4 regions of the uncultured Planococcus sp. genome follow, and region 1 is predicted to be linked to each of the others. Evidence: riboswitches for the same ligand, from Rfam matches in the RefSeq annotation. Region 1 holds a riboswitch; each other region holds the start of a gene.

Region 1 (2,180 bases):
ATGCCAGTAGCGCATATACTTCGGGCGGTATACTGTTGACGTCGGCGGACTGAAGCCAGCCGTATTCAATCTGTAGATAGTAGATGATCTTCGGTATTCCATAAAACACCAAATAGATTTGGACCAGTAAAGGAGTTCCTCTGACAAAAGAGATGTATATCGATGAAACCACACTTAATACCGGAACCTTGTATATTTTGATCAATGCGGTAAAAACCCCGATGAATAAACTCAAAACCAATGAGCCGACAGCTATCCCGATGGTAATCGGTAGCCGTGAAATAATAGCAGGAAAACTTTCGATTAAAAATTGTATATCCAGTAGATTTTCCATTGTCTCTTTCCTTCCACAAACCTATTCAGGGATATATTCTCCGCCAGTCCATTTGATCGACAGATCCGCTAAGGTGCCATCTTCTTTCAGTTCTTTCAGGATGGGATCGATTAAGGATTTTAATTTTTCGCCTTCTTCCCCATTCTTCAACACAATTCCCATGTCATCATTCACCAAAGGCTGCCCTACAATTTCTACCCCTAAATCGTTTTTTTCCAATACCGCATTCATCATAATCGGATCATTCACGTAGGCATCGACACGGCCATTTTGCACGTCCTGCAAAATTTCCGAAGGGTTTCCACTTTCGCTGTATTTCAACTCAATGGGCGTATCTGCTGTTTCGTTGTATTCCTCCAGCAACAGCGTATAGGAATCCCCCGCTAAAGCGCCAACCGCCTTTCCTTCTAAATCCTCTACAGTCTGGATGTCTTCTCTTCCGGTTTTCACCGCAATGACTGTTTCCGCTGCAAAATAGGATTCATCGGTGAACAAGTACTTTTCCTGGCGTTCAGGTGTTTTCGCTACTTGGTCTGCGATTGCCTGAACCTTATTGGATTCGAGTGCAAGAAACATGCTATCCCACGGAACGGCGACAAATTCGAATGTATAACCATCCAATTTTTCATCGATTGCTTTTACCATTTCAACGTCATACCCTGTCAGTTCATTGGTGTCATCCGCAAAAGCGAAAGGCGGATAATCATTTTGCGTTCCTACCACAACCACTTGATCGCCCGTAGAACTTGTCGCTTCTTCCGACGAGCATCCGCTTAATGCCCCGATTACACCCAGTGATAAAAACAGTGAACTCAATACATAATGTTTTCTTTTCATTTTCATGCTCCTTTTTTAGGCAACAAGCCGTAAGTCAATTTGATGGGGAAAGGCAAAAGCCAATTTTTCTTGCTATGTAAGCTGAATGTAAAGACATTACTGCCGGCAAAGGACTAGTTGCTTATCCATACATGGGGTCATCCTTTTTCTTTTGCATATTTCCAAGTCACCGAAAACCTCCTTTTTCTACTTTTCAAGAAAATCATTTTTGCAATCGCCCTTTGGAAACAAAAAAACCTCTTCCAATAGGAAAGAGGTTTCAGCCAAATTCTTATCTCTCAGAATAAAACACTCTGCAGGAATTAGCACCTCTCATAAAAATGATGGTTGCTGGACTTCACAGGGCCTGTCCCTCAGTCTCTCTTGATAAGTTATTTAATTTTTTTTTTCATATTAACGATAGTATTTGACATTGGCTCTCATGTCAAATACATTTTTATTCTATTTCGAATTTACTCAAAATTTTTTTGCACAAAACGGGCGTTTATACCCAACGAATGGAGCTCCATTGCAGATTGTCTCCCAGTTTCTGAATTCCCGTTGAAATAATTTAACGAGTGAAGCGCATAATGGACGATTGACAATCACTCACGTCTTCCATACCATCTAGTAATAATTCACCCTTATTTTTTACACGAACCGGCATTTTAAAACCACCTTACTATCGAGGAAGATCGGAGTGAAAAAATGAACAAAGAAACTATTTATGATGTCGCAATAATTGGTGCTGGAACAATGGGAATGGCTGCCGGCGCTTTTTTGGCACAGCAAAATGTGAAAATTGTTTTGATCGATGCCTTTGATCCTCCGCATATCTATGGCAGCCATCACGGCGATACCCGCTTGATCCGCCATGCTTACGGCGAAGGGAGACAATACGTTACATTAGTGAAACGCGCACAGCAATTGTGAGAAGAGCTGGAGCAGCAAACCGGCTACAAAGTTTTCGAAAAAACCGGTGTCATCGGTTTTGGCCCCAAAGAGTCCCCTTTTCTTCAGGAAACAATTT
Region 2 (2,180 bases), on a different contig from region 1:
CGCCGCGTTTTGTGCGTTCTTCAAATGGAATATCTGCATGGGTCTGGGTGGCGGGATAAGTGATGAAGCTTTCAACTCCACCCAAACTCTCAGCGAAGGTGATGAGTTTGATATTTTCCAGGAAAGGCCCGACCCATTCCTCTTCCTGTAGACGGAACGACAACATGCCGCCTTTTCCGGGATACAGCACATCTGAAATCTCTGCTTGCTGCGACAGGAATTCCGCGATGGCTTTTGCGTTTGCTTCATGCTGTCTCATGCGCAGCGGCAGGGTTTTTAATCCGCGTACCAACAGCCAGGAGTCGAAAGGTGACAATACTGCCCCCACTGAGTTGTGGAAGAATGACAGCCTTTCGCAGATGCTTTCGCCTTTTGCGGCAACCAGTCCGGCAAGCACATCATTGTGTCCGCCGATATATTTCGTAGCGCTATGGATGACGATATCCGCTCCCAGCTCGATTGGCTGCTGGAAGAACGGTGTCAGAAATGTATTGTCGACGATCAATAGAAGATTATGCTTTTTCGCTAATGCTGCATATGCGATCAGATCAATTTCCTGCATAAGCGGATTAGTCGGCGTTTCAATGAAGAGCGCCCGTGTATTCAACGTTATTTTTTGTTCTGTATCCTGAACATCTTTGAATTCAGCGTATTTTGGATGAATATTATAGGCGGATGCGAAATGGTCCAGCAGGCGATAAGTTCCGCCATAAATGTCTTCAGGCACCAATATCTCATCTCCCGGACGGAACAACGACAAAATCAGTTGGATGGCAGCCATTCCAGAGCTGCAGGCAAATGCGGCATCTGCGCCTTCGAGTTCAGCAAAACCTTCTTCAAGAACAGAGCGTGTCGGGTTTTTTGTTCGGGTGTAATCGTAGCCGGTCGATTGTCCAAGTCCCTGATGCTCATAAGCCGTTGATAAGTAGATGGGCGGATTTACCGCTCCTGTAGCAGCGTCGCTGCGATTGCCTAATTGAACCAATAAAGTTTCCAAACTGTGTTTTGTCATTCCACTCATCCTCTCAACAATAAAACAGGGGCTTTTCTTCAAAAAAGAAGAAAGCCCCTGACTGGAAATGCATTCTTCTCATCTGTTAGGCGTAGCCTATTGGAATTAGCACCGTGTCTTCATCAGACTGGTTGCTGAGACTTCACAGGGCCAAATCCCTCCGTCTCTCTAGATAAGAAATATCTTATGAAGTTTATGTTGTTTCTGGTTCGATGTTTCTAATCTTAAATCATTAAGCAATAGAAAGCAAGGATGAAATTTTAAATAGTTGAAATAAAAAGATAATAGATGGGGGACGCAGTACTGACGGCTGCTGAGATGACTTCGCCGAAGTAGCTGTAAAGAACCGCGCTATTCTTTTAATTCGCTTTCCGAAGTGATATACTGATTGAATGAAATTTGTATGCAAAGGGGAAAGCGAATGTATATTGTCACCTCAACAGTGGTTGTTCCGCCTGAAAAAACGCAGGAGGTCATTGGGATATACCAAAAGCGTTCACGCCGTGTGGATCTGGCGGAGGGCTTTCATTTATTCAGACTCATCCAAAACACTAAGAAGAAAAACGAATTGACAGTCCATATGGAATGGCACACGAAAGCTGCCTACATGGCGTGGGTGAAGAGCCAGGAATTCAAAGAAATCCATGATTTGGAAAAGAACTACCCAGATCAGGAACTGGCGAAAATCATTCCCACCGTACGGCAGTACGAAGTGGTGGCCGAATGAATATAGATATCAAAAACAAAATTGCTTCCGAGACAGCTGAAAGTATATATGAAGCATATCCCACGCTGTGGGACCGTTTTGGCGATCGGGGCTTTGAACATACGGAAAAAGATAATCACCACCACCTGGATCACTTAGAGACAGCTTTCTCCTTGAACGACGAAAAGGTATTCATCGATTACACAATCTGGCTGGAAACAGTCCTGACAAGCAGAAATGTAGAAACCGCATTGATTATCGATAATTTTGAACGCTTACTGGAGATTCTTCCGGGGAATATAGATAAGGATGAAGAGATCTTTATGACGGGTTGTTTAACGAATGCCATTGCGGTGTTGAGGCCTTCATAAAGTTAAGGAGGGTGACATGAACAGTAAATCAAAAGAACTGGCCGATCTATTTCTGGCCGGCGATGAAAAGCAGGCCCTGCAATTAGTCCAA
Region 3 (2,180 bases), on a different contig from region 1:
ATAATGCTGTCATATAGAGGGTTTCAAGTGTTGCTTCCCACATGCTGTCCCAATCTACATTCGGAAATAAAGAATCAATCATTGTGCATCACCTCCGCCTGAACATCTTCCGTGCGAAGAAATGCCAGTGCTTCTTCAATTTCTGCTGAAGAACCCTTCAGCTGTAAAATTAATGTGCCATATGCTCCGCGCTGGGTATGTGAGATATTGCCTTGGACAATATTGACATCCACAGCATGGGTACGGATCAATTTCGTCAGAATCGGTTGTTCAGTCTGCTCGCCGACAAAAACCAATTTCACCAGTTCGCCTGTAGGATATAGCTCCCGGAGATTTTTGATGGTTTCTTCAGAATCTCCGGAATCGGTCACCTGTGCAACAAAACGCTTCGTAATTTCTTCTTTCGGTGATTGGAAGACATTGAGGACATCGCCAAGTTCAACTACCCGCCCGCCTTCCATGACCGCCACACGGTGGCAAATCTTGCGGATGACATGCATTTCGTGCGTAATCAGAACAATCGTCAATCCCAATCGTTTATTGATGTCCACCAGCAAATCCAGGATGGCATCTGTGGTTTCCGGATCAAGTGCTGACGTCGCTTCATCACATAACAGGACCTCCGGATCGTTTGCCAGCGCACGGGCAATGCCGACACGCTGTTTCTGGCCACCTGAAAGTTCGGATGGATAGGCATGTTCACGCCCGGCCAAGCCGACCAGCTCGATCAGTTCCTGAACCCGCTTTCCGCGCTGTTGTTTCGACACTCCAGCAATTTCAAGCGGAAATTCAATATTTTCTTTGACGGTACGGGACCACAGCAGATTAAAATGCTGGAAAATCATGCTGACCTTTTGGCGGGCCTTTCTCAATTCCCCGCCTTTGATGGAGGTAATCACCTTGCCATTGATTTCCACTGTACCTGAAGTCGGCTTTTCCAAGCCATTCAACAAACGAATCAATGTACTTTTACCGGCGCCACTGTATCCGATGATGCCGAATATTTCTCCATCTGCAATAGATAAATCGACTTGGTCCACAGCCGTAAGGACCGCTTTTCCTGTGTCGAACTTTTTTGTCACTTTTGTTAACTCAATCATTCGTTGAACACCCCTGAATCCTAAAAATAAAAGCCCTTCCGCGCATAACTGAGCAGAAGGGCAAACGTATATTATACGAAAACCAATCTCTCATCTTCCAAAGCTTTCGCTTCGTGTGATTTGGCACCATTTCATTTTCATGACGGTTGCCGGGCTTCATAGGGCACTTCCCTCCACCACTCTTAATAAGAGTTTCGATATGAAATTATTTGATCAGAAATTCAATTTACCACGACCGGCTATATTCGTCAACAGATTTTAACTTGCCATATAAATAAGGAACTGATTGGAAAGCATATATTTTTTCTTTCAACTTGCCATCCTCTGTAATCAGCAAGCATGGCACGCTTTCCACTTCATATAAACCCGCAATTTCCTGTACGTAATTCAAGTTCGCTTTGCCTATCTGCAGATCAGGCAACAGCTCTGTGACGACTGACAGCATTTTAGATGCCACTTGGCAGGTTCCGCACATCGGCGTATATAAATAAAATGCAGTGATCCGTTTAGTGTTCTTTTCTTTGATCCATTCTTTATGAGTCCATTCCTTCATCTTCTTCATCCCTCTATCAATAGCTTATTGACCTGGACATTCGCTGAGATGAGCACGTCCTTCAGGATACGAAGCGGGGTTTTCGCGACTTCCCTGTAGCTCCGGTTGACATAGAAATGCCGGGCTTCGGGAAACTCGCGTTTGACCAGCTTCCGTAATTTTTCTCCTGAAGAGTCTGCATCCACTAATATGATGATGTCCTGACCTTCGTATGGCAGCAATAATTCTTCAAGTCTCGATACACTAACTGTACCATTTGTGCAAAGAATCGTCACGGGTTCTGCAATGAGAGGTGCAATCCTCGATTTATCGCTGATCCCTTCCACCACGATCACCTTCCCCATATACACTCACCCCATCGAGTTTAGAATCATAAAGACAAGAGGCTATCTGTTGTACATAAGATACCTTTATAATTTGGTATTCCACAAAAAGGCTGCCTAAAAACCCTTGGTTCCATTTATACATCGGCAGACCTTCTGATTTGGTTCCATTAAGTATTAAGCATTTTCGAATTGCTGTCCATA
Region 4 (2,180 bases), on a different contig from region 1:
ACGATAAGATCGACATGGAGAGGATCATCCGCGAATATGCGGAAAAAGGAGCTTATTACAAATCTCTTCAAAAAGACTAAGAACGTAAAAAGGACGATTGAGCGCTAGTGGCTCAATCGTCCTTTTTCATTCGATGATGTTTTAAATGCCGGCTTGAACGCCAGCTTGTTCTTTCAGGATAGCGGCTTTATCTGTACGCTCCCAAGGAAGATCGACATCCGTACGGCCAAAATGTCCGTAAGCTGCAGTCTGCTTGTAGATCGGGCGGCGAAGATCAAGCATTTTGATGATTCCGGCAGGACGCAAATCGAAGTTCGCGCGTACCAAATCGTCCAATTTGTCTTCATCGACTTTGCCGGTGCCGAATGTATCAAAAGCGATGGATACAGGATGTGCCACACCGATTGCATAAGCCAATTGCACTTCGCATTTGTCTGCTAGTCCGGCCGCTACGATGTTTTTCGCTACATAACGGGCCGCATAAGCTGCTGAACGGTCCACTTTTGTCGCGTCTTTACCAGAGAATGCTCCACCGCCGTGGCGAGCATAGCCACCGTAGGTATCCACGATGATTTTGCGGCCAGTCAAGCCCGCATCTCCCTGAGGTCCGCCAATAACAAAACGCCCGGTTGGGTTGATGAAGTATTTGGTATCTTCGTCGATCCATTTTGCTGGAACGACTTCATTGATGACATATTCTTTGATATTGCGTTGAATCTGCTCAAGCGTTACTTCTGGGTGATGCTGAGTAGAGATGACAATCGTGTCCACGCGAAGTGGTTTATTGTTTTCATCATATTCAACTGTCACCTGCGTTTTGCCATCGGGACGCAGATAGGGAAGAATTTCTTCTTTCCGTACTTCAGCCAAGCGGCGTGCCAATTTATGTGCCAATGAAATCGGCAATGGCATCAATTCTTCTGTTTCGTTGTTGGCATATCCGAACATCAACCCTTGGTCACCTGCTCCGATATCGTCCATTTCTTTATCTGTCATTTGGCCTTCACGTGATTCAAGTGCTACGTTGACTCCTGCAGCGATATCCGGTGATTGCTCATCGATTGCTGTCAGAACTGCACTTGTTTCTGAGTCGAAACCATATTTAGCTCGTGTGTATCCAATTTCTCTTACGGTTTGTCTAACAACTTTCGGGATGTCCACATAAGTGGAAGTGGTGATTTCTCCGGCTACCAGAACCAGTCCTGTAGTGACGGTCGTTTCGCACGCAACACGCGCGTTTGGATCCTCGGTTAAGATAGCGTCCAAAATAGCATCTGAGATTTGGTCACAGATTTTATCCGGATGTCCTTCTGTTACTGATTCTGAAGTAAATAATCGACGGTTTTTCAAAAAATGTTCCTCCTTATATCCTGCGAGATTGCTCTCGAAATTGATACGGTACTCGTTTCCCATGTCAAGTCCGTTCCAGACAAAAGCCGGATTGAACTTCAAGCCGTTTGTGGCCTTTCACACGAGGATTAAGGGCATTCCATAAAAAAATCCCTTCACTCATTCATCATGAGGAAAGGAGAATCATCATAAGCACCTTTCACTCTTATCATCCAAGGCCTGTGAGCCTTGCTTCAGGTTTGGCACCATCACTGCGGTTGCAGCAGGTTGCCGGGTTTCATAGGGCCTGTCCCCTCCACCAGCTCGGAATAAGAGTATCCGTTCAATTTTTCATCATACGGAAATAGCACTTGGATGTCAACATTTTTGGCGCAAAAAAATAATTTCAGTCTTGATTCAGTCAATGAAAAACAACTTTCCCCCCTCGCTTTCAGTAGAGCAAAGATGACTGCTCCTGCGCAAGCTGCGCTGAGACCTCCACACCCTTTTTCTGAAACTACAGCCTGGCCGGCCTGGTTAGTGCGTGTTGCTCCATTCAAAGAGAGAAGCCTACTAATCTACTTCAGGAAGAAATAGACTCAATCAACTTGATATACCCTTCACTCAAGGATCCGGAGCGCAAGGCGGCGAAGGGCAAAGATATGCTCCTGCATCGCTGCGCTAGCTTCGTCGCAAACGAGTCAGGCACAGCCCGACTCGCTTCCTGCGAGCCCGCGGAAAGCGTCCGCCTGAAGTGCAGGATTCAGTAAAAATATGATGAAATGAATATCCATTCTTGTAATAATCTAAAGATTCCTTTGTCTACAAACTCTTATATAGTACAACTTAAT

What was found. Region 1 has a riboswitch for S-adenosylmethionine ahead of Q0785_RS15090 (transporter substrate-binding domain-containing protein). Riboswitches for the same ligand answer to the same signal wherever they lie in the genome.
Region 2: linked by a shared signal. The riboswitch ahead of Q0785_RS06055 (methionine biosynthesis PLP-dependent protein) and the one ahead of Q0785_RS15090 (transporter substrate-binding domain-containing protein) in region 1 are both predicted to bind S-adenosylmethionine.
Region 3: linked by a shared signal. The riboswitch ahead of Q0785_RS15645 (methionine ABC transporter ATP-binding protein) and the one ahead of Q0785_RS15090 (transporter substrate-binding domain-containing protein) in region 1 are both predicted to bind S-adenosylmethionine.
Region 4: linked by a shared signal. The riboswitch ahead of metK (methionine adenosyltransferase) and the one ahead of Q0785_RS15090 (transporter substrate-binding domain-containing protein) in region 1 are both predicted to bind S-adenosylmethionine.

Annotation. Positions count from the first base shown of each region.
Region 1 is NZ_CANMXD010000010.1:134,240-136,419, forward strand. Features, by position in the region: gene Q0785_RS15085 (amino acid ABC transporter permease) at 1-334, opposite strand, end outside; gene Q0785_RS15090 (transporter substrate-binding domain-containing protein) at 356-1,171, opposite strand; SAM riboswitch class I at 1,440-1,544, opposite strand; partial or broken gene solA (N-methyl-L-tryptophan oxidase) at 1,859-2,180, shown strand, end outside.
Region 2 is NZ_CANMXD010000003.1:294,781-296,960, reverse strand. Features, by position in the region: gene Q0785_RS06055 (methionine biosynthesis PLP-dependent protein) at 1-1,012, opposite strand, end outside; SAM riboswitch class I at 1,088-1,191, opposite strand; gene Q0785_RS06050 (antibiotic biosynthesis monooxygenase family protein) at 1,434-1,739, shown strand; gene Q0785_RS06045 (hypothetical protein) at 1,736-2,089, shown strand; gene Q0785_RS06040 (cobalamin-dependent protein) at 2,106-2,180, shown strand, end outside.
Region 3 is NZ_CANMXD010000011.1:51,875-54,054, forward strand. Features, by position in the region: gene Q0785_RS15640 (methionine ABC transporter permease) at 1-82, opposite strand, end outside; gene Q0785_RS15645 (methionine ABC transporter ATP-binding protein) at 75-1,100, opposite strand; SAM riboswitch class I at 1,188-1,292, opposite strand; gene Q0785_RS15650 (thioredoxin family protein) at 1,327-1,653, opposite strand; gene Q0785_RS15655 (toprim domain-containing protein) at 1,659-1,997, opposite strand.
Region 4 is NZ_CANMXD010000013.1:97,952-100,131, forward strand. Features, by position in the region: gene Q0785_RS17765 (gamma carbonic anhydrase family protein) at 1-80, shown strand, start outside; gene metK (methionine adenosyltransferase) at 142-1,350, opposite strand; SAM riboswitch class I at 1,553-1,665, opposite strand.